DNA from 3 places in the Streptomyces sp. NPDC006294 genome. Region 2 is predicted to be linked to each of the others. Evidence: riboswitches for the same ligand, from Rfam matches in the RefSeq annotation. Region 2 holds a riboswitch; each other region holds the start of a gene.
What was found. A riboswitch is a leader RNA that binds a small molecule or an ion and turns the genes downstream of it on or off. The one in region 2 is predicted to bind thiamine pyrophosphate.
Positions count from the first base shown of each region.

Region 1: it holds a riboswitch for thiamine pyrophosphate, as region 2 does, so the genes downstream of both, thiO (glycine oxidase ThiO) here and ACFYOP_RS10225 (thiamine ABC transporter substrate-binding protein) in region 2, are expected to answer to the same signal.
Region 3: it holds a riboswitch for thiamine pyrophosphate, as region 2 does, so the genes downstream of both, thiC (phosphomethylpyrimidine synthase ThiC) here and ACFYOP_RS10225 (thiamine ABC transporter substrate-binding protein) in region 2, are expected to answer to the same signal.

Region 1 is NZ_JBIAHV010000004.1:190,415-197,104, forward strand. It holds gene ACFYOP_RS08745 (deoxyribonuclease IV) at 1-412, opposite strand, end outside; gene pknB (Stk1 family PASTA domain-containing Ser/Thr kinase) at 418-2,361, opposite strand; gene ACFYOP_RS08755 (thiazole synthase) at 2,773-3,567, opposite strand; gene thiS (sulfur carrier protein ThiS) at 3,574-3,786, opposite strand; gene thiO (glycine oxidase ThiO) at 3,783-4,973, opposite strand; TPP riboswitch at 4,971-5,083, opposite strand; gene ACFYOP_RS08770 (hypothetical protein) at 5,135-5,359, shown strand; gene ACFYOP_RS08775 (FAD-dependent oxidoreductase) at 5,448-6,623, shown strand.
Region 2 is NZ_JBIAHV010000005.1:90,984-97,673, reverse strand. It holds gene frr (ribosome recycling factor) at 1-440, shown strand, start outside; gene ACFYOP_RS10235 (phosphatidate cytidylyltransferase) at 440-1,594, shown strand; gene rlmN (23S rRNA (adenine(2503)-C(2))-methyltransferase RlmN) at 1,797-2,909, shown strand; TPP riboswitch at 2,972-3,092, shown strand; gene ACFYOP_RS10225 (thiamine ABC transporter substrate-binding protein) at 3,088-4,215, shown strand; gene ACFYOP_RS10220 (iron ABC transporter permease) at 4,254-5,870, shown strand; gene ACFYOP_RS10215 (ABC transporter ATP-binding protein) at 5,870-6,690, shown strand, end outside.
Region 3 is NZ_JBIAHV010000008.1:84,014-90,703, forward strand. It holds gene ACFYOP_RS15770 (metallophosphoesterase) at 1-354, shown strand, start outside; gene ACFYOP_RS15775 (hypothetical protein) at 502-1,329, shown strand; gene thiC (phosphomethylpyrimidine synthase ThiC) at 1,417-3,192, opposite strand; TPP riboswitch at 3,185-3,317, opposite strand; gene ACFYOP_RS15785 (YibE/F family protein) at 3,389-4,714, shown strand; gene ACFYOP_RS15790 (SsgA family sporulation/cell division regulator) at 4,733-5,167, opposite strand; gene ACFYOP_RS15795 (IclR family transcriptional regulator C-terminal domain-containing protein) at 5,302-6,075, opposite strand; gene ACFYOP_RS15800 (DUF5326 family protein) at 6,332-6,544, opposite strand; gene ACFYOP_RS15805 (cupin domain-containing protein) at 6,686-6,690, opposite strand, start outside.

The sequences.
Region 1 (6,690 bases), on a different contig from region 2:
GCGTCAGCTCGTCCAGCAGCGGCAGCAGCCGCTCCCGCACCTGCGCCAGCGCCACCTCGCGGGGGCGGCCGCCCGTCGCGGAACCGGTGTGCACCACCACGCCCAGCGCGCCGATCTCCCGCGCCCTGCGCAGGGAGTGCCGCAGCGACAGGACGGACTGCTCGGCCGTGGCCTCGGTGTGCGAGCCGAAGTTGATCAGATACGGGGCATGCACCCAGGCCGAGAGGGACTCCGCGGCACACTCCGTCCGGAACTTCTCGTCCTGCGCCGGGTTGCCCCTGGGCGTGGCCCAGCCCCGCGGATTGGCCACGAAGACCTGCACGGCCTCCGCCCCCAGCTCCCGTGCGTAGGCGAGTCCGGTCGTGGCGAGGCCGCCGGCCACGGGGACGTGGCCGCCGACAGGGTTGCGCATCGGAGTCAGAGTCCCTTGATCTTGATGGTGATGGTGCTGCCCTCGGGCGCCCGGCCGCCGCCCTCGACGGACTGGCTCTCGACCTTGTCGCCGAGGAACGGGAAGTTCTTCTCGGTCTTCACCACGAAGCCCGCCCCCTCCAGCTCGGCCGTGGCCTCGTCGACCCGGTCACCGACCACGTCGGGGACCTCGACCATCCGCGGGCCCTTGGAGACGGTGAGCGTGACCGTGTCACCGCGGGCCAGCCGGGTGCCCTCGGCCGCCGACTGCCGGGCGACCGAACCGGCCTCCTCGGCCGAATGGATCCGCTCCTCGGCCACCTCGACCTTCAGCCCCGCCTCCTCGAGCTCGGCGGTCGCCTCCTCGACGGCGTCGCCCGTCACGTCGGGCACGTCGATCGGCGCGCCCCTGCTGACCACGATCGAGACCGCCGTGTCGGGGCTGCGGCTGCTGCCCGCGGCCGGGTCGGTGCGGATCACCGCGCCCTGGGCGACGCTCTCGTCGAACTCCCTGGTCACCACGCCCGGCGCGAGCCCGGCCGCGCGCAGTTCCCGTTCGGCCTGCGCCAGGGGCTTGTTCTCCAGCCGCGGGACCTTCACGATCTTCGGGCCGCGGGAGATCGTGATCGTCACGGAGTCGTTGCCCCGTATCCGTTCGTTCGTGGCCGGGTCCGTCTTGATGACGGTGCCGCGGGCGACGGTCTCACTGAAGTCGTGGCGGACCGACTTCACGTCGAGTCCGGCCTTGTCGAGCATCTGACGGGCTTCCGTCTCGCTCTTGCCGATCACGGCCGGCACGCGGGTGAACTGACCCGAGTTGATGTACCAGACGCCCGCGCCGACACCGAGCACGGCGACCACCGCGATCAGCAGCGTGACCAGGCCGCGGCGGGACAGCGGGGCGCGGCGGCCGGCCGGCCGGACCGGTTCCCGCTCCGGCGGCTCCGGGGGCGGCAGGATCAGCCGCGCCGTGCGGTGCACGCCGGGCTCCTCACGGGGCAGGGCCCGCGGGATCACGTCCGTACGGTCCTCGTCGGAGCCCGCTGCCGCCACCGGGGCGACGTCCTCCGGCCCGGTCCGCGGGGGCGCCACGTCCAGCTGATCGGCGGTGAGCGCCGCGCGAGCCTCACGCGTACGGGCCAGCAGCTCCACCGCGTCGTGCGGGCGTACGTCGGGATGACGGGCGGTCGCCGTCGCCACCAGCTCGTCCAGCTCGACGGCGAGGCCGGGGAAGAGCGCGGACGGCGCCGGCATGTCGGTGTTCAGATGCTGGAAGAGCACCTGGGCCGGGGTGTCGCCCGCGTGCGGCTTGGCGCCGGTCAGCATCTCGTAGAGGACCACCCCGCACGCGTACACATCGGCGCGGGTGTCGGCGGTGCCGTACTCGATCTGCTCCGGCGCGAGGTAGGAGACGGTGCCGAGGACCGTGCCGGAGGTGTTCGTCACGGAACCGACGGTCCGTACGAGACCGAAGTCGGCGACCTTGACCCGGCCGTCGTCCCCTATCAGCACGTTCTCCGGTTTCATGTCCCGGTGCACGAAACCGGCCCGGTGCGCGGCGCCGAGCGCCGCCAGCACGGGCTCCAGGATGTCCAGCGCGGCCCGCGGCCGGAGCGCGCCGCGCTCCCGCAGCACGTCCCGCAGGGTGCAGCCCTCGACGTACTCCATCGCCAGATAGACGTACGCCCCCTGGGCGCCCTGGTCGAAGACGCCCACGACATTCGGGTGCGCGAGCCGGGCCACGGACTTCGCCTCGCGGATGAAGCGCTCCACGAAGGTGGCGTCCGTGGCGAGATCCGGGTGCATCACCTTGAGCGCGAGCTCCCGGTCGAGACGGGTGTCGACGGCCCGGTAGACCGTGGCCATGCCGCCGACGGCGATGCGCTCATCGACTCGGTAGCGGCCGTCGAGCACCTGCCCGACGAGGGGGTCCTGGAGGGTCGTATCCACGCGCCGATTCTACGAGCCCGGTCGGACACGACGGACGGCCCGTGCGGAGGCGGTGCGGTACTGCAGCCGACCTGTGACGCCCCGCGCCCCGTTCCGGGGGCGCTGCCCCGTATCCCGGACGCGCCTTCAGCGCGGGCGGGGCGGGGTGCGGCGGTCTTGTCGGGGCGCTGCCCCGAGCCCCGCGCCTCAATCGCCGGCGGGGCTCGATGTGGCCGGTTCTGTGCCGAGCCCCGCGCCTCAAACGCCGGCGGGGCTGAAGTCGCCGGGCAACGCAAGCCCGGCCTGGGGGTACTCCCCCTATGCCTGGCGGCGTGGGAGGTGCCCCCCACCCACGGCCGCCAGGCCGCCGGGGAAGGGTCAGGGGGACAAGCCCGCCGCAGGCGCCACGCCCCGCCCCCGCGGCCGCCGCCCTCAGAACGCCGGCCGCTCCGGGTCCAGCGCCGCGCGCCCTTCCGTCGGGGACGATGCCTCGGCGAAGTGGCGGCGGGGGATCCGCCCCGCCCGGTACGCCAGCCGCCCCGCCTCCACCGCGTGCCGCATCGCCTCCGCCATCAGGACCGGCTCCTGCGCCCGCGTCACCGCCGACGCCAGCATCACCGCCGCGCACCCCAGCTCCATCGCCAGCGCCGCGTCCGACGCCGTGCCGGCGCCCGCGTCGAGCACCACCGGCACGCCCGCCTGCTCGGTGATCAGCTGGAAGTTGTGCGGGTTGCGGATGCCCAGCCCGGACCCGATGGGCGAACCGAGCGGCATGATCGCGGCGCAGCCCACGTCCTCCAGCTTCTTCGCGAGGACCGGGTCGTCGTTCGTGTACGGAAGGACCGTGAAGCCGTCGTCGACCAGCGTCTCCGCCGCGTCGAGCAGTTCCACCGCGTCCGGCAGCAGGGTCCGCTCGTCCGCGACGACCTCGAGCTTGATCCAGTCGGTGCCCAGCGCCTCCCGTGCCAGGCGCGCGGTGAGGACGGCCTCGCCGGCGGTGAAACAGCCCGCGGTGTTGGGCAGGACCCGGATGCCGAGCCGGTTCAGCACCGACAGGACGGACCCCTGAACGGTCGGGTCGAGGCGGCGCATCGCCACCGTGGTGAGTTCCGTGCCGCTCGCGACCAGGGAGCGCTCGAGGACGTCGAGGCTGGGCGCCCCGCCCGTGCCCATGATCAGCCGGGAGTCGAACGTCGTACCGGCGAGAGTGAAGCGGTCGTCTGCCATGGCGGCTCAGCCTCCCTGCACTGCGGTGAGAATCTCGACGCGGTCACCGTCGCCGAGGCGGGTGCCGGGCCACTGGCCGCGCGGAACGACGGTCTCGTTGACGGCCGCGGCGACACCCGTGGGCGCGGCGGTGAGCTGCGCGACGACGGCGTCCAGCGTGGTTCCCGCGGCGAGATCCCGCGCCTCGCCGTTGACGGAGATGCTGACGGAGACGTTCATGCGGGCTGCTCCTCGAGGACGGCGTCCGTAAGAACCGGGCCCGCCGCGAAGCGCCGCGGCGAGAAGGGCCGTGCCACCTCCGGCAGCTCGCCGCTCAGCAGCGCCTGAGCCAGCACGTCGCCGGTGACGGGCGTCAGCAGCACCCCGTTGCGGTAGTGCCCGGTGGCCAGCAGGAGCCCCGGCAGCTCCGTGAAGCCCAGCAGCGGCGCGTTGTCCGGCGAGCCCGGCCGCAGTCCGGCGCGGGTCTCGACCAGGGGCAGCTCGGTGATGCCCGGCACCAGCTCGTGCGCGTCGCGCAGCAGCTCGTACACCCCGCCCGCGGTGACCGTCGTGTCCCAGCCCAGTTCCTCGCTGGTCGCGCCGACGACGAGTTCGCCGTCCTCGCGCGGCACGAGGTAGACATGGCTGCCGCGCACCACGGCGCGCACCGTGCGGGACAGGAACGGCGCGTACGGCCGCGGCACGGTCAGCCGCAGGACCTGGCCCTTCACCGGCCGTACGGGCGGCACCACGTCCGCCGGTACGCCCTTCAGCCGGCCGCTCAGGCTGCCGCCCGCCAACACGACCTGCTGCGCGCGGACTTCCAAGCCGTCGGCGAGGACCGCCCCCACCGCCCGGTCGCCCTCGACGAGCAGCCGCTCCGCCCAGGTGCGGCGGAGGCCGACCCCGGCCCGCTCGCAGGCGACGACGAGCGCCGCCGCCAGCCGCCGCGGGTCGACCTGGTGGTCGCCGTCCACCCGCAGCCCGCCGCGTACGCCGGGTGCGAGCATCGGTTCGAGGCGGCGGCACTCGCGGCCGGAGAGCCATTCGGAATCGAGGCCCGAACGGCGCTGCAGCGCGTGCAGTTCGCGCAGGTGCGCCCGGTCGTCGGCGTCGAGGGCGACGGTGAGCGTGCCGCAGGAGCGGTGTCCCACCCGCTGCCCGCTCGCCTCCTCCAGCTCGGCGACGAAGGCCGGATAGCGGCGGGCCGATTCGAGGTTGAGGCCGAGCAGCGTCTGCTCGCCGTAGTGGAGTTCGGTGACGGCGGCCAGCATGCCGGCGGCGACCTGCGCGGCGCCGCCGCCCGGCTCCGGGTCGGCGACGGTGACCCGCAGGCCCCGCTGTGCGGCGCGCCAGGCCGTGACCAGGCCGATGATTCCGCCCCCCACGACAAGGACGTCGGGGGTGTGCGGTGTACGAGACGACATGGGCGTCCAGCCCCTCCCTTCGCCGGCATGACCCGGATCAGGTTCGTACGGTCGGAGGCCGGTCAGCCTCCCTCTCAGCCCGGTGCGTCCGGGCTCCCGCGAGTGCCTTACGGTGGCCACCCTAACCTCCCGCCCCGACGCTCGGTAAGGGAGCCGCAGCAGTGGCGAAGACCCTCGACGGACTCGTTCTCTCGCCGGTCGCGGACCAGGCTCCGGGCCGGCTCGGCACCCGCCCGCGCTCCACGTACCACGTGGAGCGGGGCGTGCTCTGGGCCGAGGGGGGAGGCCGGGTGCGGCTGGAGGAGACGTGGGAGTGGGCGTCACAGGAGGGCCGCGGGACGAGCGTGGTGGAGGAACTGCCCTCCGGACCGCCCGCAGCATCCTGACCCGTCGTCAGGTACGTAAGGTGTGCGGGTGGAAGAACGGCAGCAGCAGACAGCAGAGCGCCGGCGCGTGGTGATCGTCGGCGCCGGCATGGCCGGTGTCCAGACGGCGGTGGCCCTCCGCGAGCGGGGCTTCACCGGCCCGGTCGCCGTGCTCGGGGCCGAGCCGCACCAGCCGTACGACCGGCCCCCGCTGTCCAAGGCGGTCCTGCTCGGTACGGCGGAGGGCTCGGCGTTCGACATCGACTTCGAGGCCCTGGACGTCGAACTGCGCCTCGGCGTCGAGGTGACCGGAGTGCGCACGGACGCCCACGAGGTCGACACCGCGGCCGGCCCCGTCGCGTACGACGTGCTCGTGCTGGCCACCGGCGCGGAGCCGGTCACCCTGCCGGGCGCGGCGGGCGTCCCCGGTGTCCATCTGCTGCGCACGCTGGACGACGCCGCCCGGCTGCGGCCCCTGCTCGCCGAGAAGCACGACATCGTCGTGGTCGGCGCCGGCTGGATCGGCGCGGAGTTCGCGACGGCCGCCCGGCAGGCCGGCTGCGCCGTCACTGTCGTCGAGGCCGCCGACCGTCCGCTCGCCGGCACCATGCCCGCCGAGGTCGCCGCCCCGATGGCCGCCTGGTACGGGCAGTACGGGGCCGAACTGATCACCGGCGCCCGGGTCGCCGCCGTCGAACCGGGAGCCGTCGTCCTGGCCGGGGGCCGCAGGGTCCCGGCCGGCGCCGTCGTCGTCGGCATCGGCGCCCGGCCCGCCACCGGCCTGCTCGCCGGCTCCGGCATCGAGCTGGGCCCCGACGGGGCGGTCGTCGCCGACGAGCGGCTGCGCGCCTCCGCCCCCGACGTGTACGCCGTGGGGGACTGCGCCTCCTACCCGTCCGGCCGCTACGGACGGCGGCTGCTCGTCCACCACTGGGACAACGCGCTCCAGGGGCCGCGCACGGTCGCCGCGAACATCACCGGCGGCGCCGAGGAGCCGGAGCCGTACGACCCCGTGCCGTACTTCTGGTCGGAGCAGTTCGGCCGTTTCGTCCAGTACGCCGGCGACCATGGCGCCGCCGACACCCTGCTGTGGCGCGGCGGCCCCGCAGAAGAGACCTGGTCGGTGCTGTGGCTGCGCGACGCCGCCCTGGTGGCGCTGCTGGCCGTCGGCCGACCGCGTGACCTGGCGCAGGGGCGCAAGCTGATCGTGTCCGGGACGGCGCTGGACCGGGCGCGGGCCGCCGACCCCTCGGTGCCCCTGAAAGCTGCGGCACAGTCACCCTGAAAGCAGCGGTGCGTCCCTCTGAAGGCGGCGTCGGCGTCCCCTGAGGAGGCGCCACGGCCGGTCCCGG
Region 2 (6,690 bases):
TCGTGGCGGACTACTACGGTGCCCTGACCCCGATCAACCAGCTGGCCTCGTTCTCCGTTCCCGAGCCGCGGATGGCCGTCGTCACGCCGTTCGACAAGACCGCGCTGCGCAACATCGAGCAGGCGATCCGCGACTCGGACCTCGGCGTCAACCCGAGCAACGACGGCAACATCATCCGCGTGGTGTTCCCGGAGCTGACCCAGGACCGCCGCAAGGAATACATCAAGGTCGCCAAGACCAAGGCCGAGGACGCCAAGATCTCGATCCGCTCCGTGCGCCGCAAGGCCAAGGAGACCATCGACAAGCTGATCAAGGACGGCGAGGTCGGCGAGGACGAGGGCCGCCGTGCGGAGAAGGAGCTCGACGACACCACCGCGAAGTACGTGGCGCAGGTGGACGAGCTGCTGAAGCACAAGGAAGCCGAGCTGCTCGAGGTCTGATGAACGACTCTTCCTGGGGGGCCTCGCACGGCGCCGGATACGCCGGCGCCTGGCCGCCGCCCGAGCAGGGGCCCCTCCCGGCGGGTCCCGCCCACGATGGGCACGACGCGCGGTATACATCTGAGACGCGGCCCATGCCCATCGTGCCGGACTTCCCCGGCGCAGGCAGAGACGCCGACAACCGTCGCGGCGCAGACCGCGAGGACCGTGACCGGGGGGCCGCTCGACTGGGCGGCCCCCTGTTCCGTGACGAAACGCCGCAGGAGCCCATGCCCACCCCGCCGCCGCCGGGCGAGCCCACCCCCCAGCCGCCCTCGCGGCCCGAGCCCCCGCAGAAGAAGCGGGCCGGCCGGGATCTGCGTGCGGCGATAGGGGTCGGCGTCGGCCTCGGCGCGGTGATCGTCCTCTCGCTCTTCTTCGTGAAGGCCGTCTTCGTCGGTGTGATCGCCGTCGCCGTCGTCGTCGGTCTGTGGGAGCTGACCTCCCGCCTCGAGGAGCGCAAGCAGATCAAGGCGCCCCTCGTCCCGCTCGCGGTGGGCGGCGCGGCGATGGTCGTCGCCGGTTACGTCCGCGGCGCGGAGGGCGCCTGGGTCGCGATGGCGCTCACCTCCCTCGCGGTCCTGGTCTGGCGGATGACCGAACCGCCGGAGGGCTATCTGCGGGATGTCACCGCCGGCATCTTCGCGGCGTTCTACGTCCCCTTCCTGGCCACCTTCGTCGCGCTGATGCTGGCGGCGGACGACGGCCCGGAGCGGGTGATCACGTTCCTGCTGCTGACCGTGGTCAGCGACACCGGCGCGTACGCGGTCGGCTGGCGCTTCGGCCGGACCAAGCTCGCGCCGCGCATCAGCCCCGGCAAGACCCGCGAGGGGCTGCTCGGCGCGGTGTCGTTCGCGATGGCCGCGGGGGCGCTGTGCATGCAGTTCCTCGTCGGCGGCGGCACCTGGTGGCAGGGGCTGCTCCTCGGCCTCGCGGTCGCGGTCAGCGCCACGCTCGGCGACCTGGGCGAGTCGATGATCAAGCGGGACCTCGGCATCAAGGACATGGGCACGCTGCTCCCCGGGCACGGCGGGATGATGGACCGCCTGGACTCCCTCCTGCCGACGGCCCCGGTGGTGTGGCTGCTGCTGGTCCTGTTCGTCGGAAGCGGTTGACAGACAGCAGGTACGCTGGAAGGGCCCGCGCGAGCCGGGAGCCGTCGTGGCCGACGGCGTCCAGGTCACCGCGGGCCCTTCTACGTGGTCCCTGCTGCCGCAGGGACGGTCCTGTGAGGTCTCCTGGCTTCGGCATCGCGTTGCCGTGCTCCCCGCCGACGCGGGGACGCCAGACCTCGTCGTCCTGAGGAGACGCTCAATCGTGGCCCGTCCAGTTCCCGGAGAACTCACCTTCGTCGCCCCCCGCGGAGCCAAGAAGCCGCCGCGGCACCTCGCCGACCTCACGCCCGCGGAGCGCAAGGAGGCCGTCGCCGCCATCGGCGAGAAGCCGTTCCGCGCCAAGCAGCTGTCCCAGCACTACTTCGCGCGGTACGCGCACGATCCGGCGCAGTGGACCGACATCCCCGCCGCGGCCCGCGAGAAGCTCGCCGGAGAGCTGCTGCCCGACCTGATGTCCGTCGTACGGCACATCTCCTGCGACGACGACACCACCCGCAAGACGCTCTGGCGCCTGCACGACGGCACCCTCGTCGAGTCCGTGCTGATGCGCTACCCGGACCGCGTCACCATGTGCATCTCCTCGCAGGCCGGCTGCGGGATGAACTGCCCCTTCTGCGCCACCGGGCAGGCCGGTCTCGACCGGAACCTGTCGACCGCCGAGATCGTGCACCAGATCGTCGACGGCATGCGGGCACTGCGCGACGGAGAGGTCCCCGGAGGCCCGGCCCGGCTGTCGAACATCGTCTTCATGGGCATGGGCGAGCCGCTCGCCAACTACAAGCGGGTCGTCGGAGCCGTGCGCCGCCTCACCGACCCCGAGCCGGACGGCCTCGGGCTCTCGCAGCGCGGCATCACCGTCTCGACCGTCGGCCTGGTGCCGGCGATGCTCCGCTTCGCCGACGAGGGCTTCAAGTGCCGCCTCGCGGTGTCGCTGCACGCCCCGGACGACGAGCTGCGCGACACCCTGGTCCCCGTCAACACCCGCTGGAAGGTCCGCGAGGTCCTCGACGCCGCCTGGGAGTACGCGGAGAAGTCCGGCCGCCGGATCTCCATCGAGTACGCGCTGATCCGCGACATCAACGACCAGGCGTGGCGCGGTGACCTCCTCGGCCGACTGCTCAAGGGCAAGCGGGTCCACGTCAACCTGATCCCGCTCAACCCGACGCCCGGCTCGAAGTGGACGGCCTCGCGCCCCGAGGACGAGAAGGCGTTCGTGGAGGCCATCGCCGCGCACGGCGTGCCGGTCACCGTCCGGGACACCCGCGGTCAGGAGATCGACGGCGCCTGCGGGCAGCTGGCGGCGCAGGAGCGGTGACCTCAGGGCCGTCGGCCATGGCTGATACTGTGCCCTGTGTATTCGCACAAATGAACAACGAAACATTCCGACAGGGGAGCGCACCACAGCGCTGAGAGTGCGGCAGGCCGTCACGGCCACGGGCCGCAGACCCTCGGACCTGATCCGGGTCATACCGGCGTAGGGAGTCAGCATCATCATGAACAGCCAGCTTCGGCGTGCCGTCGGCACGGCACTCGTCGGCGCCCTCGGCATCACGACGCTCGCCGCCTGCGGAGGGGAGTCCAAGGACTCCGGATCCGGCGGCGGGAGCGAGTCGAAGACCGTCACCCTCGTCAGCCACGATTCCTTCGCCGCGTCAGAGGCGGTGCTCAAGGAGTTCACCCGGCAGACCGGCTACACGGTCAAGGTGCTCAAGAGCGGCGACGCCGGCACCGCCCTCAACAAGGAGATCCTCACCAAGGGCTCCCCGCAGGGCGACGTCTTCTTCGGCGTCGACAACACCCTCCTCTCCCGCGCTCTCGACAACGACCTCTTCACGCCCCACGAGGCCAAGGGCCTCGACCGGGTCGCCGAAGAGGTGCAGCTCGACGCCGACAAGCACCGTGTGACGCCCGTCGACACCGGCGACATCTGCGTCAACTACGACAAGAAGTTCTTCGCCGACAAGAAGCTCGCGCCGCCGAAGACCTTCGCCGACCTGGCGAAGCCCGAGTACAAGAACATGCTCGTCGTCGAGAACGCCGCCACGTCCTCCCCCGGCCTCGGCTTCCTCCTCGGCACCGTCGGCGCGTACGGCGAGTCCGGCTGGCAGGGCTACTGGAAGAAGCTCAAGGACAACGGCGTCAAGGTCGTCGACGGCTGGGAGCAGGCGTACAACGAGGAGTTCTCCGGCTCTGCCGGGGGCAAGAAGGCGGGGGCCGACCGCCCGCTCGTCGTCTCGTACGCCTCCAGCCCGCCCGTCGAGGTCCTCTACTCCGACCCTTCCCCAAGCTCTTCGAGCAGGGGATACCCCATGCCTGCCGAGGCGCCGACCGGTGTGGCCAGCGGCACCTGCTTCCGCCAGATCGAGTTCGCCGGCCTGCTCAAGGGCGCGGCGAACGAGGCGGGCGGCAAGGCGCTGCTGGACTTCCTGATCAGCAGGAAGTTCCAGGAGGACATGCCGCTGAACATGTTCGTCAACCCGGTGGTCGAGGACGCGAAGCTGCCCGAGCTGTTCACCGAGCACGGCGCCGTGATCGAGAAGCCCGAGACCGTCGCCGCGGACACCATCGCGAAGAACCGTGAGCAGTGGGTCCGGTCGTGGTCCTCGCTCGTCGTGAAGTAAGGACGTCCCTGCGCGGGAACGCGGCACGGCTCGGCCTGATGGCCGGCCCTGTCGCGTTCTTCGCCGTCTTCTTCGCCTACCCGGTCTCCGCGATCGTCGGACGGGGTCTTCACGCCGACGGCGCCTGGCAGTTCGGCCGGTTCGGCGAGGTCCTCGGCCGGCCGGACATCCTGTCGGTGCTGTGGTTCACCACCTGGCAGGCGCTCGCCTCCACGGCGCTGACCCTGCTGATCGCGCTCCCCGGCGCGTACGCGTTCGCCCGCCTCGACTTCCCGGGGAAGCGGCTGCTGCGCGCCGTGGTCACCGTGCCGTTCGTGCTGCCGACGGTCGTCGTCGGCACGGCCTTCCTGGCGCTGCTGGGCCGCGGCGGACTCCTCGACGAACTGTGGGGCGTCCGGCTGGACACCACCGTGTGGGCCATCCTCCTCGCGCACGTCTTCTTCAACTACGCCGTGGTGGTCCGCACCGTCGGCGGCCTCTGGTCGCAGCTCGACCCGCGCCAGGAGGAGGCCGCCCGGGTCCTCGGCGCCGGCCGCTTCGCCGCCTGGCGGCGGGTGACGCTCCCCGCTCTCGTACCGTCACTGGCCGCCGCCGCCCTGATGGTCTTCCTCTTCACCTTCACCTCGTTCGGCATCGTGCAGATCCTCGGCGGCCCGTCCTTCTCCACCCTGGAGGTGGAGATCTACCGGCAGACCGCCGACTTCCTGGACCTGACGACGGCGGCCGTGCTGACGATGGTGCAGTTCATGGCGGTCGGTGTGGTTCTCGCCGTGCACGCCTGGACCGTACGGCGGCGCGAGAGCGCCCTGCGGCTCGCCGACCCCGCCCGCACCGCGCGACGGCCGCGCGGCGCGGCCCAGTGGACCCTGCTCGGCGGTGTGCTGGCCACCGTGGCCGCCCTGCTGCTGGCGCCGCTCGCGGTGCTGGTGGAGCGTTCCTTCGACACCCCGGCCGGCTACGGGCTCGACTACTACCGGGAGCTGACCACCGTCGACCCGGCCGGCGGCGCCTTCCTCGTGCCGCCGATCGACGCCGTGTGGAACTCGCTCCGGTACGCCCTGGCCGCCACGGCCATCGCGGTCGCGGTCGGCGGGCTCGCCGCGGCGGCGCTCACCCGCAGAGCCGGCCGGCTGTTCCGCGGCTTCGACGCCCTGCTGATGCTGCCGCTCGGCGTCTCCGCCGTGACCGTGGGCTTCGGCTTCCTCATCACCCTCGACGAACCGCCGCTCGACCTGCGCGCCTCCTGGATCCTGGTGCCCCTCGCGCAGGCACTCGTCGGCGTGCCGTTCGTCGTCCGCACCATGCTGCCGGTGCTGCGCGCCGTGGACGAACGGCTGCGGGAGGCCGCCGCCGTCCTCGGCGCGTCCCCGCTGCGGGCCTGGCGCGAGGTCGACCTGCCGCTGGTGCGCAGGGCGCTGCTGGTGGCCGCCGGGTTCGCGTTCGCCGTATCCCTCGGCGAGTTCGGTGCCACCGTCTTCATCGCACGGCCCGACAACCCGACGCTGCCCGTCGCCGTCGCCCGCCTGCTCGGCCGGCCCGGCGAGTTCAACTACGGGCAGGCGATGGCGCTGAGCACGATCCTGATGGTGGTGTGCGCGGTGGCGCTGCTCCTGCTCGAACGCGTCCGCACCCAGTCCACGACCGAGGAGTTCTGATGACATTGCTGGAACTCCGGGGCGTGAGCGTACGGTTCGGGTCCCGGACCGCGCTCGACACGGTGGATCTGAAGGTCGCCGAGCACGAGATCGTGTGCCTGCTCGGGCCGAGCGGCAGCGGCAAGTCGACGCTGCTGCGGGCGGTCGCCGGGCTCCAGGACATCAACGCGGGCCGGGTCCTGCTCGGCGGCGCAGACCAGGCGGGGGTGCCGGTGCACCGCCGCGGGGTCGGGCTCATGTTCCAGGACCACCAGCTCTTCCCGCAGCGGGACGTCGGCGGCAACGTCGCGTTCGGGCTGCGGATGCACGGTGCCGGGCGCGGCGAACAGGCCCGCCGGACGGACGAGTTGCTGGAGCTCGTCGGCCTGCCCGGCGCGCACAGGCGCTCCGTCGCGGCGCTCTCCGGCGGCGAGCAGCAGCGGGTCGCCCTCGCCAGGGCGCTGGCGCCCGAGCCGAGGATCCTGATGCTCGACGAACCGCTCGGGCAACTCGACCGCGGGCTGCGGGAACGGCTCGTCGTCGAACTGCGCGGGCTGTTCGGGCGGTTGGGCACGACGGTGCTCGCCGTCACCCACGACCAGGGCGAGGCCTTCGCGCTCGCCGACCGTGTCGCGGTCATGCGCGACGGGCGGATCGCGCAGGCGGGGACTCCGCTGGAGGTCTGGCAGCGGCCCGCGTCGGAGTTCGTCGCCCGCTTCCTCGGCTTCGACAACGTGGTGGCCGCGACGGTCGTCGGCACGGCCGCCGACACGGTGTGGGGCAAGATCCCCGTGCCGGACGGCTCACCACAGGGCGCGCGCACGGTCCTCGTACGGCCCGA
Region 3 (6,690 bases), on a different contig from region 2:
GGGTCCACCATCGCGGACGTCAACGACACCGTGCACGCGATCCTCACCCGGAACGACGCGGACGAGTGCTGGGACCTGTTCCGCAAGTTCACCAAGCGCTTCGCCTTCCGCGACGACGGCGGCCCGCAGGCGGTCCGGGAACTGCTCGGCGCCTACGGCGGCCGGCGCATCGTCCACGGCCACAGCCCCATTCCGTATCTGCTCGGCGAGGTGGGCACCGAGGACGGCGAGGACGGCGACCGCCCGGTGGTCGAGGGCCCGCACGTATACGCGGACGGGCTGGCGATCGCCATGGACGGCGGCGTGACCATGGCCGGAAAACTCCTTGTCCAGCAGCTCCCGCTGCCCAACTGAGTCAACCCGCGGCAGGCGATTTACGGAAACCCCCTGTCACCCTGTGCCGTAACCGCTCTACCATCGGCGTATCCGTAGCAGACTCTCCTCCGCTTACGCCCAACTGCCCGGGAAACACGGGCCGTCCGGCGGGCGGAGCATCGGGGGATGCACATGAACAGCGCTCCGCACCTGCTGAACGAGGACCGCGCCGAGTACCAGCGTGTCCTCGACGAGGCACTGCGCAACGCCCATGAACGGCCGGACCTCGCCGTGGTGGGTCTGCGCCTCAACACCGAGCAACTGCGCACCATGGCACTGAACGCGACGGCACTGATCACCACCTCCGCCGCCGCCGAGTACGAGCATTACGTGAAGGTGCGCGGCCAGATGCGCGCCCCCAGGGCCGCCACCTCGGTGCGCGGATCCGTCCTGGGGTCCGCGGCCGACGAGACGGCGCAGGGCGGGGCCGGATTCGCCGCGGTCATCGCCGTGCTGGCACCACTCCTCGCGGGAACGGCGGCGGTGATCTTCCTCCTGGTCGGCTACATCCTGAAGATGCTCACCCCCGCCCCGGCCTTCGCCGACTCCCTGCTGACGGCCGGATGGTTCTTCGGTGCCCTGACGGCTGCCGCCATCCTGGTCGCCGCGGTGGGACTGCTGCTGACGGCCCTGCGCAACGGCGCCGCCCAGGTGGCGGACGACAGCCCGGCGGGAGAACTGCCGGACGAGGTGTCGCGAGCCAAGGAGGCCTGGCGCCACGCCCTGCTGGAACGCGGCATCCTGCCCTTCCTGCGGGCCGCCCTCGCCGATCCCAGCGCCGACCCGGCGTCCACACAGCCGCCGCGGCCGGTGAGCCGGATGCCGAAGATGGGATACAGCGGGCCGGACTTCTCCAGCCCCGCGGACGGAGCGGCCACCGGCCGGCGCCCGACGTTCACCAGCCCGGACTTCACCAGCCCCGACTTCGGCGGCCCCGACCACCGCCCGGACTGACCCGGCCCGGCCACGCGAGACGCCGGGCCCGAAGGGCGGCGCCACCGATGTGGCGCCACCCCTCGCGGCATCGCGTCCCCCGACGGTTCAGTCGGCGATCGGCAGATAGACCCGGTTGCCCGCGGCGGCGAACTCCCGTGACTTCTCGGCCATGCCGGCCTCGATCTCCTCCTGGTCGCCGCCGTGCCGGCGGCGGATGTCCTGGGAGATCTTCATCGAGCAGAACTTCGGACCGCACATCGAACAGAAGTGCGCGGTCTTCGCCGGCTCCGCGGGCAGCGTCTCGTCGTGGAACTCCCGTGCCGTGTCCGGGTCGAGAGCCAGGTTGAACTGGTCCTCCCACCGGAATTCGAAGCGGGCGTCGGACAGCGCGTCGTCCCACTCCTGCGCACCCGGGTGCCCCTTGGCGAGGTCCGCCGCGTGGGCAGCGATCTTGTAGGTGATGACGCCGGTCTTCACGTCGTCGCGGTTCGGCAGGCCCAGGTGCTCCTTGGGCGTCACGTAGCAGAGCATCGCCGTGCCCCACCAGGCGATCATCGCCGCACCGATGCCGGAGGTGATGTGGTCGTACGCGGGCGCCACATCGGTGGTCAGCGGGCCGAGCGTGTAGAACGGCGCCTCCTCGCAGATCTCCTGCTGGAGGTCGATGTTCTCCTTGATCTTGTGCATCGGGACGTGGCCCGGGCCCTCGATCATGGTCTGCACGCCCATGCGCTTGGCGACCGTGTTGAGCTCACCGAGCGTCCTGAGCTCCGCGAACTGCGCCTCGTCGTTGGCGTCCGCGATCGACCCGGGCCGCAGGCCGTCGCCGAGGGAGTACGTCACGTCGTAGGCGGCGAGGATCTCGCAGAGCTCCTCGAAGTTCTCGTACAGGAACGACTCCTTGTGGTGCGCCAGGCACCACGCCGCCATGATGGAGCCGCCGCGCGAGACGATGCCGGTCTTGCGGCGGGCCGTCAGCGGCACGTAGCGCAGCAGCACGCCCGCGTGGACGGTCATGTAGTCGACGCCCTGTTCGGCCTGCTCGATGACCGTGTCCTTGTAGACGTCCCAGGTCAGCTCCTCGGCCTTGCCGTCGACCTTCTCCAGCGCCTGGTACAGCGGCACGGTCCCGATCGGCACGGGGGAGTTGCGCAGCACCCACTCGCGGGTGGTGTGGATGTTGCGCCCGGTGGACAGGTCCATGACCGTGTCGGCGCCCCAGCGGGTCGCCCAGGTCATCTTGTCGACCTCCTCCTCGATGGAGGAGGTCACGGCGGAGTTGCCGATGTTGGCGTTGACCTTCACCAGGAACCGCTTGCCGATGATCATCGGCTCGATCTCCGGGTGGTTCACGTTCGCCGGCAGCACGGCCCGGCCGGCCGCGATCTCCTCGCGCACCACCTCGGGGGAGACGTTCTCGCGGATGGCGACGTACTCCATCTCCGGCGTGATCTCGCCCCGGCGCGCGTAGGCGAGCTGGGTCACGGGCCGGCCCTCGCGTCCCCGGCGGGGCTGGCGCGGGCGGCCGGGGAAGACCGCGTCCAGGTTGCGGAGCCCGCCGCGCGGGGACGTGTGCTTGACCCCGTCGTCCTCGGGGCGGACGGGCCGCCCCGCGTACTCCTCGGTGTCGCCGCGGCCGATGATCCAGTTCTCCCGGAGCGGCGGCAGCCCGCGGCGTACGTCCGTGTCGACGTTCGGGTCGGTGTACGGGCCGGACGTGTCGTACAGCGTCACGTCCTTGCCGTTGGTGAGGTGCACCTTGCGTACCGGCACACGGAGGTCGGGGCGTGAGCCCTCGACGTATCCCTTGTGCCAGCCGATGGACTTCCCGGCCTCGTCGTTCTGGTTCGAGGCAGGCGTGCTTGCGTCCGATACGGTCATGAGACCTACTCCCTACGCCGGCATTACCCGGTAACAGGTTCGGCGGTCGGCGCAGCTGTCCCGTACGGATGTACGAAGGTCAGCGCCCTCTCAGCCCGGTGCTCCGAGCTCCCGCGTGTGCAAAGGTGCCACCACGCTAGCGTCATGTCTGGCGCGCTGAACAGAGGGCCCCTCCCGCTCTTGCGATGATCGGTCCGTGACTTCATCGCAGCAGCCCCCGGACCCGCACGGCCACGCCCACAGTCATGCGCACGCTCATGGGCCCGCCGCGCCGGTCTCCCAGCACCTTCGCAGGGTCATCGCGGCCGTGCTCATCCCCTTCGCGACGGCCGTCCTCGTTGGGCTCGCCGTCCTGTGGCCCGGCGGGGCGCCGGGGCACGAGCGCACCGGAGTCGGCTTCGACCGGCAGACGGAGCAGGGCAAGGTGGTGGCGCTCCAGAGAGTCGACTGCAAGGACGTCAACGCCGCCCAGGTCCCGCCGACCGGTGACACCTCCACCCCGCAGGGGCGCGAGGCGGTCACCTCGCAGCAGGGGCAGTGCGCGAAGGCGACCGTCGAGGTGACCACCGGCAAGGACAAGGGCCGGACCTTCGTCGAGATCGTCCAGCCTGACGCGCCGCGGCAGTTGAAGGAGGGCCAGGGCGTCGTCGTGGCCTACGCCCCCGACGCGCCCCGCGACCTCCAGTACTCGGTGACGGACATCGACCGGGGCTTCCCGATGGCGCTGCTGGCGGCGATCTTCGCCGTCGTCGTGGTCCTGGTGGGCCGGATGCGCGGGGTGATGGCCCTGGTCTCACTCGTGGTCTCGTTCGCCATCCTGACGCTGTTCATCCTGCCCGCCATCCTGCAGGGCTCGAATCCGCTGGTCGTGGCGGTGGTCGGGGCGAGCGCCATCATGCTGGTCGCGCTCTATCTGTGTCACGGCGTGACCGCGCGGACCTCCGTCGCGGTGCTCGGCACCCTGATCTCGCTGCTGCTGATCGGGCTGCTGGGCTCGCTGTTCATCGGCTGGGCCAGCCTGAGCGGCAACACCGACGACAACACCGGTCTGATCCACGGTCTCTATCCGGAGATCGACATGAGCGGTCTGCTGCTCGCCGGCGTCATCATCGGCTCGCTCGGCGTGCTCGACGACGTGACGGTGACGCAGACCTCCGCTGTGTGGGAACTCCACCAGGCCGACCCGGACATGGGCCCGCGCGCCCTCTACCGCTCCGCCATCCGCATCGGCCGCGACCACATCGCGTCCGTCGTCAACACGCTCGTACTCGCCTACGCCGGCGCCGCGTTGCCCCTGCTGCTGCTCTTCTCCATCGCGCAGTCCAGCGTGGGCACCGTCGCCAACAGCGAGCTGGTGGCCGAGGAGATCGTACGGACCCTGGTCGGCTCGATCGGGCTGGTCGCCTCGGTGCCGGTGACGACGGCGCTCGCCACGCTGGTGGTCTCCGCCGACCGCTCCGGTCCGGCGGCGCCGGACGCCGGGCCGGCCCGCGCGGGCAGGGGACGCCGGCGCAAGCGGTGACGACGAGGGAACCGGAGGTCAGCCGGCGTTCTCCTCGGCGAGGATGCGCCCGAGCGCCTCCTCCAGGTTCACCTCGAAGTCACCCAGCGTGAGCTCCTGGCCCATGGGCAGCAGCTTGTCCGTACGGTCGAGGAACGCGACGAGCGGCGCCGCCCCCGCCCGGAAGAGCGCCGAGTCCCGGCCGACACGGAGCCTGATGCTGACGTCGGAGAGGGGCCGAGGCCCGACGGGCGCGATGTGCACATCGCCGTCCCCGCTCGGCCCGTTGATCCCGTCGAGCAGCAGCTCCCGACCGAACGTCCAGGTCACCGGCGCGTCGCCGGGCAGGTGGAAGGTCATCCGCACGGCGTACGGATCCCTGGTCTCATAACCCAGTTCGACCGGAATACGGAAGGAGAGCTCCTCGGAGACGAGAAAGCTCATCTGAACCTCGGCGTGGACCGACTCGCGCATCACATACCCCGCAGCAGATGAAGCATTGAATGAAACCCGTACGGCAAAGCAAGAAGAAAACGGCCAGGAACGATCCTCCAGGCCCTCTTGCGTCATCGTGGTGGAAGGGCTAGCAGATCACAAGGAGTGATATTTCAGATACTGATAGAGAAGGCAAGTGACCCCAACAGCCCACCGATTGCCGTGCGCAACTGCTCAACCGCCGGAAGCAGTCTGGCCTCTTGATCGACGGGGAGAGAAATGGCCATCGTCGCGGCACCGGAACCGAGAGTGACTGGAATGGCAGCGCAGATTGTGCCGATTGCATATTCCTGTCGTTCCACGACGGGCTGCATGCACCGATGGGCCGCCAGCCGGTCGAGCAGAGTGCGCCGGTCGGGCACGGTGTACGGCGTCACGGGCTGCACGGGATGGCGGCTCAGATGGTCGCTGCGCGCCGGCTCGTCGAGCTGGCCCAGCAGGCACTGGCCGAGGGCGTGCGCGTGCGCGGTCTCACGGAAGTCCGCCCACTCGGGCACCGCCGGTGCGTACGGGGTGTCGGAGACGGCGACGAGTTCGATCTCACCCTCGCGGTAGACGGCGAAGTAGACAGGGACGCCGATAGCGTCACGCCAGTGGGCGAGGGACTCCTCGAGGGTGCTGCGACGACTCTCCGGCGATCCGTCGGCGACCAGCCGTTCCACCGCTTCCCCGAGCACGTACAGGCCGTTCCGGCGCCGCAGATAGTCGTCGTGGGCCAGCGTGCGCAGCAGATGATAGGCGGTCGGCAGCGGGATTCCGGCCTCTCGCGCGAGCAGCTTCGCGGGGGCCCCGTCCGGATGCGCGCCGGCGGCTTCCAGCAGCCTCAGCGCCCGCTGTACGGAGCCGATCAGAGTCGGTGCAGGAACGGCTTTCGTTTCCCCGGCCACAGGTCACCCCCCGGCGTGGTGACGGGCAGCGCGCCCGCCCGCGGGGGCCGCCCCCGCGGCCGCCGCAGCCCCAGGTCCTGGAACGACCGTTCAGCTCCGCGCCGCGCCGAAGCGCTGGTGAGAGCGATCCTGCTCCGGCCATTTCCCGGGGGCGGCAGCGTTGAACCACTCTAATGGCAGCACCGGTCGAAACACGGGTCGTGCCGGTGGTTTCCCCCTCCCGGGCTAACGGGCGGCCCTGAGACCGCCCGCTCGGCTACCAGTCACCGCGCGAACCCGAGGACGCCATGAACTTACGCACCAGGAACACCAGTCCGCCGACCAGGGCGACGAAGACCAGCAGCTTGAAGAGCAGTCCGATCACGAATCCGACGACGCTCACGATGAGCCCACCGAAAACGACCAGCGCGATCACCGGGATGGCGATCCACTTCACCCACCACGGCATCCCCGCGAATATCTCCTGCACAGCCATCTCCCCTACCTCGTTTCTCCGTATTGCCTGCCTTCGATGCTAGGCGGCCAAGAACGCCGGCAGGGGGCCGCGAGCCCTTGAACTCCCCTGATCCTCCCCCTAGGGTCTCCCGTTCGGAGCAGGCAGGGCGGGACGTCAGC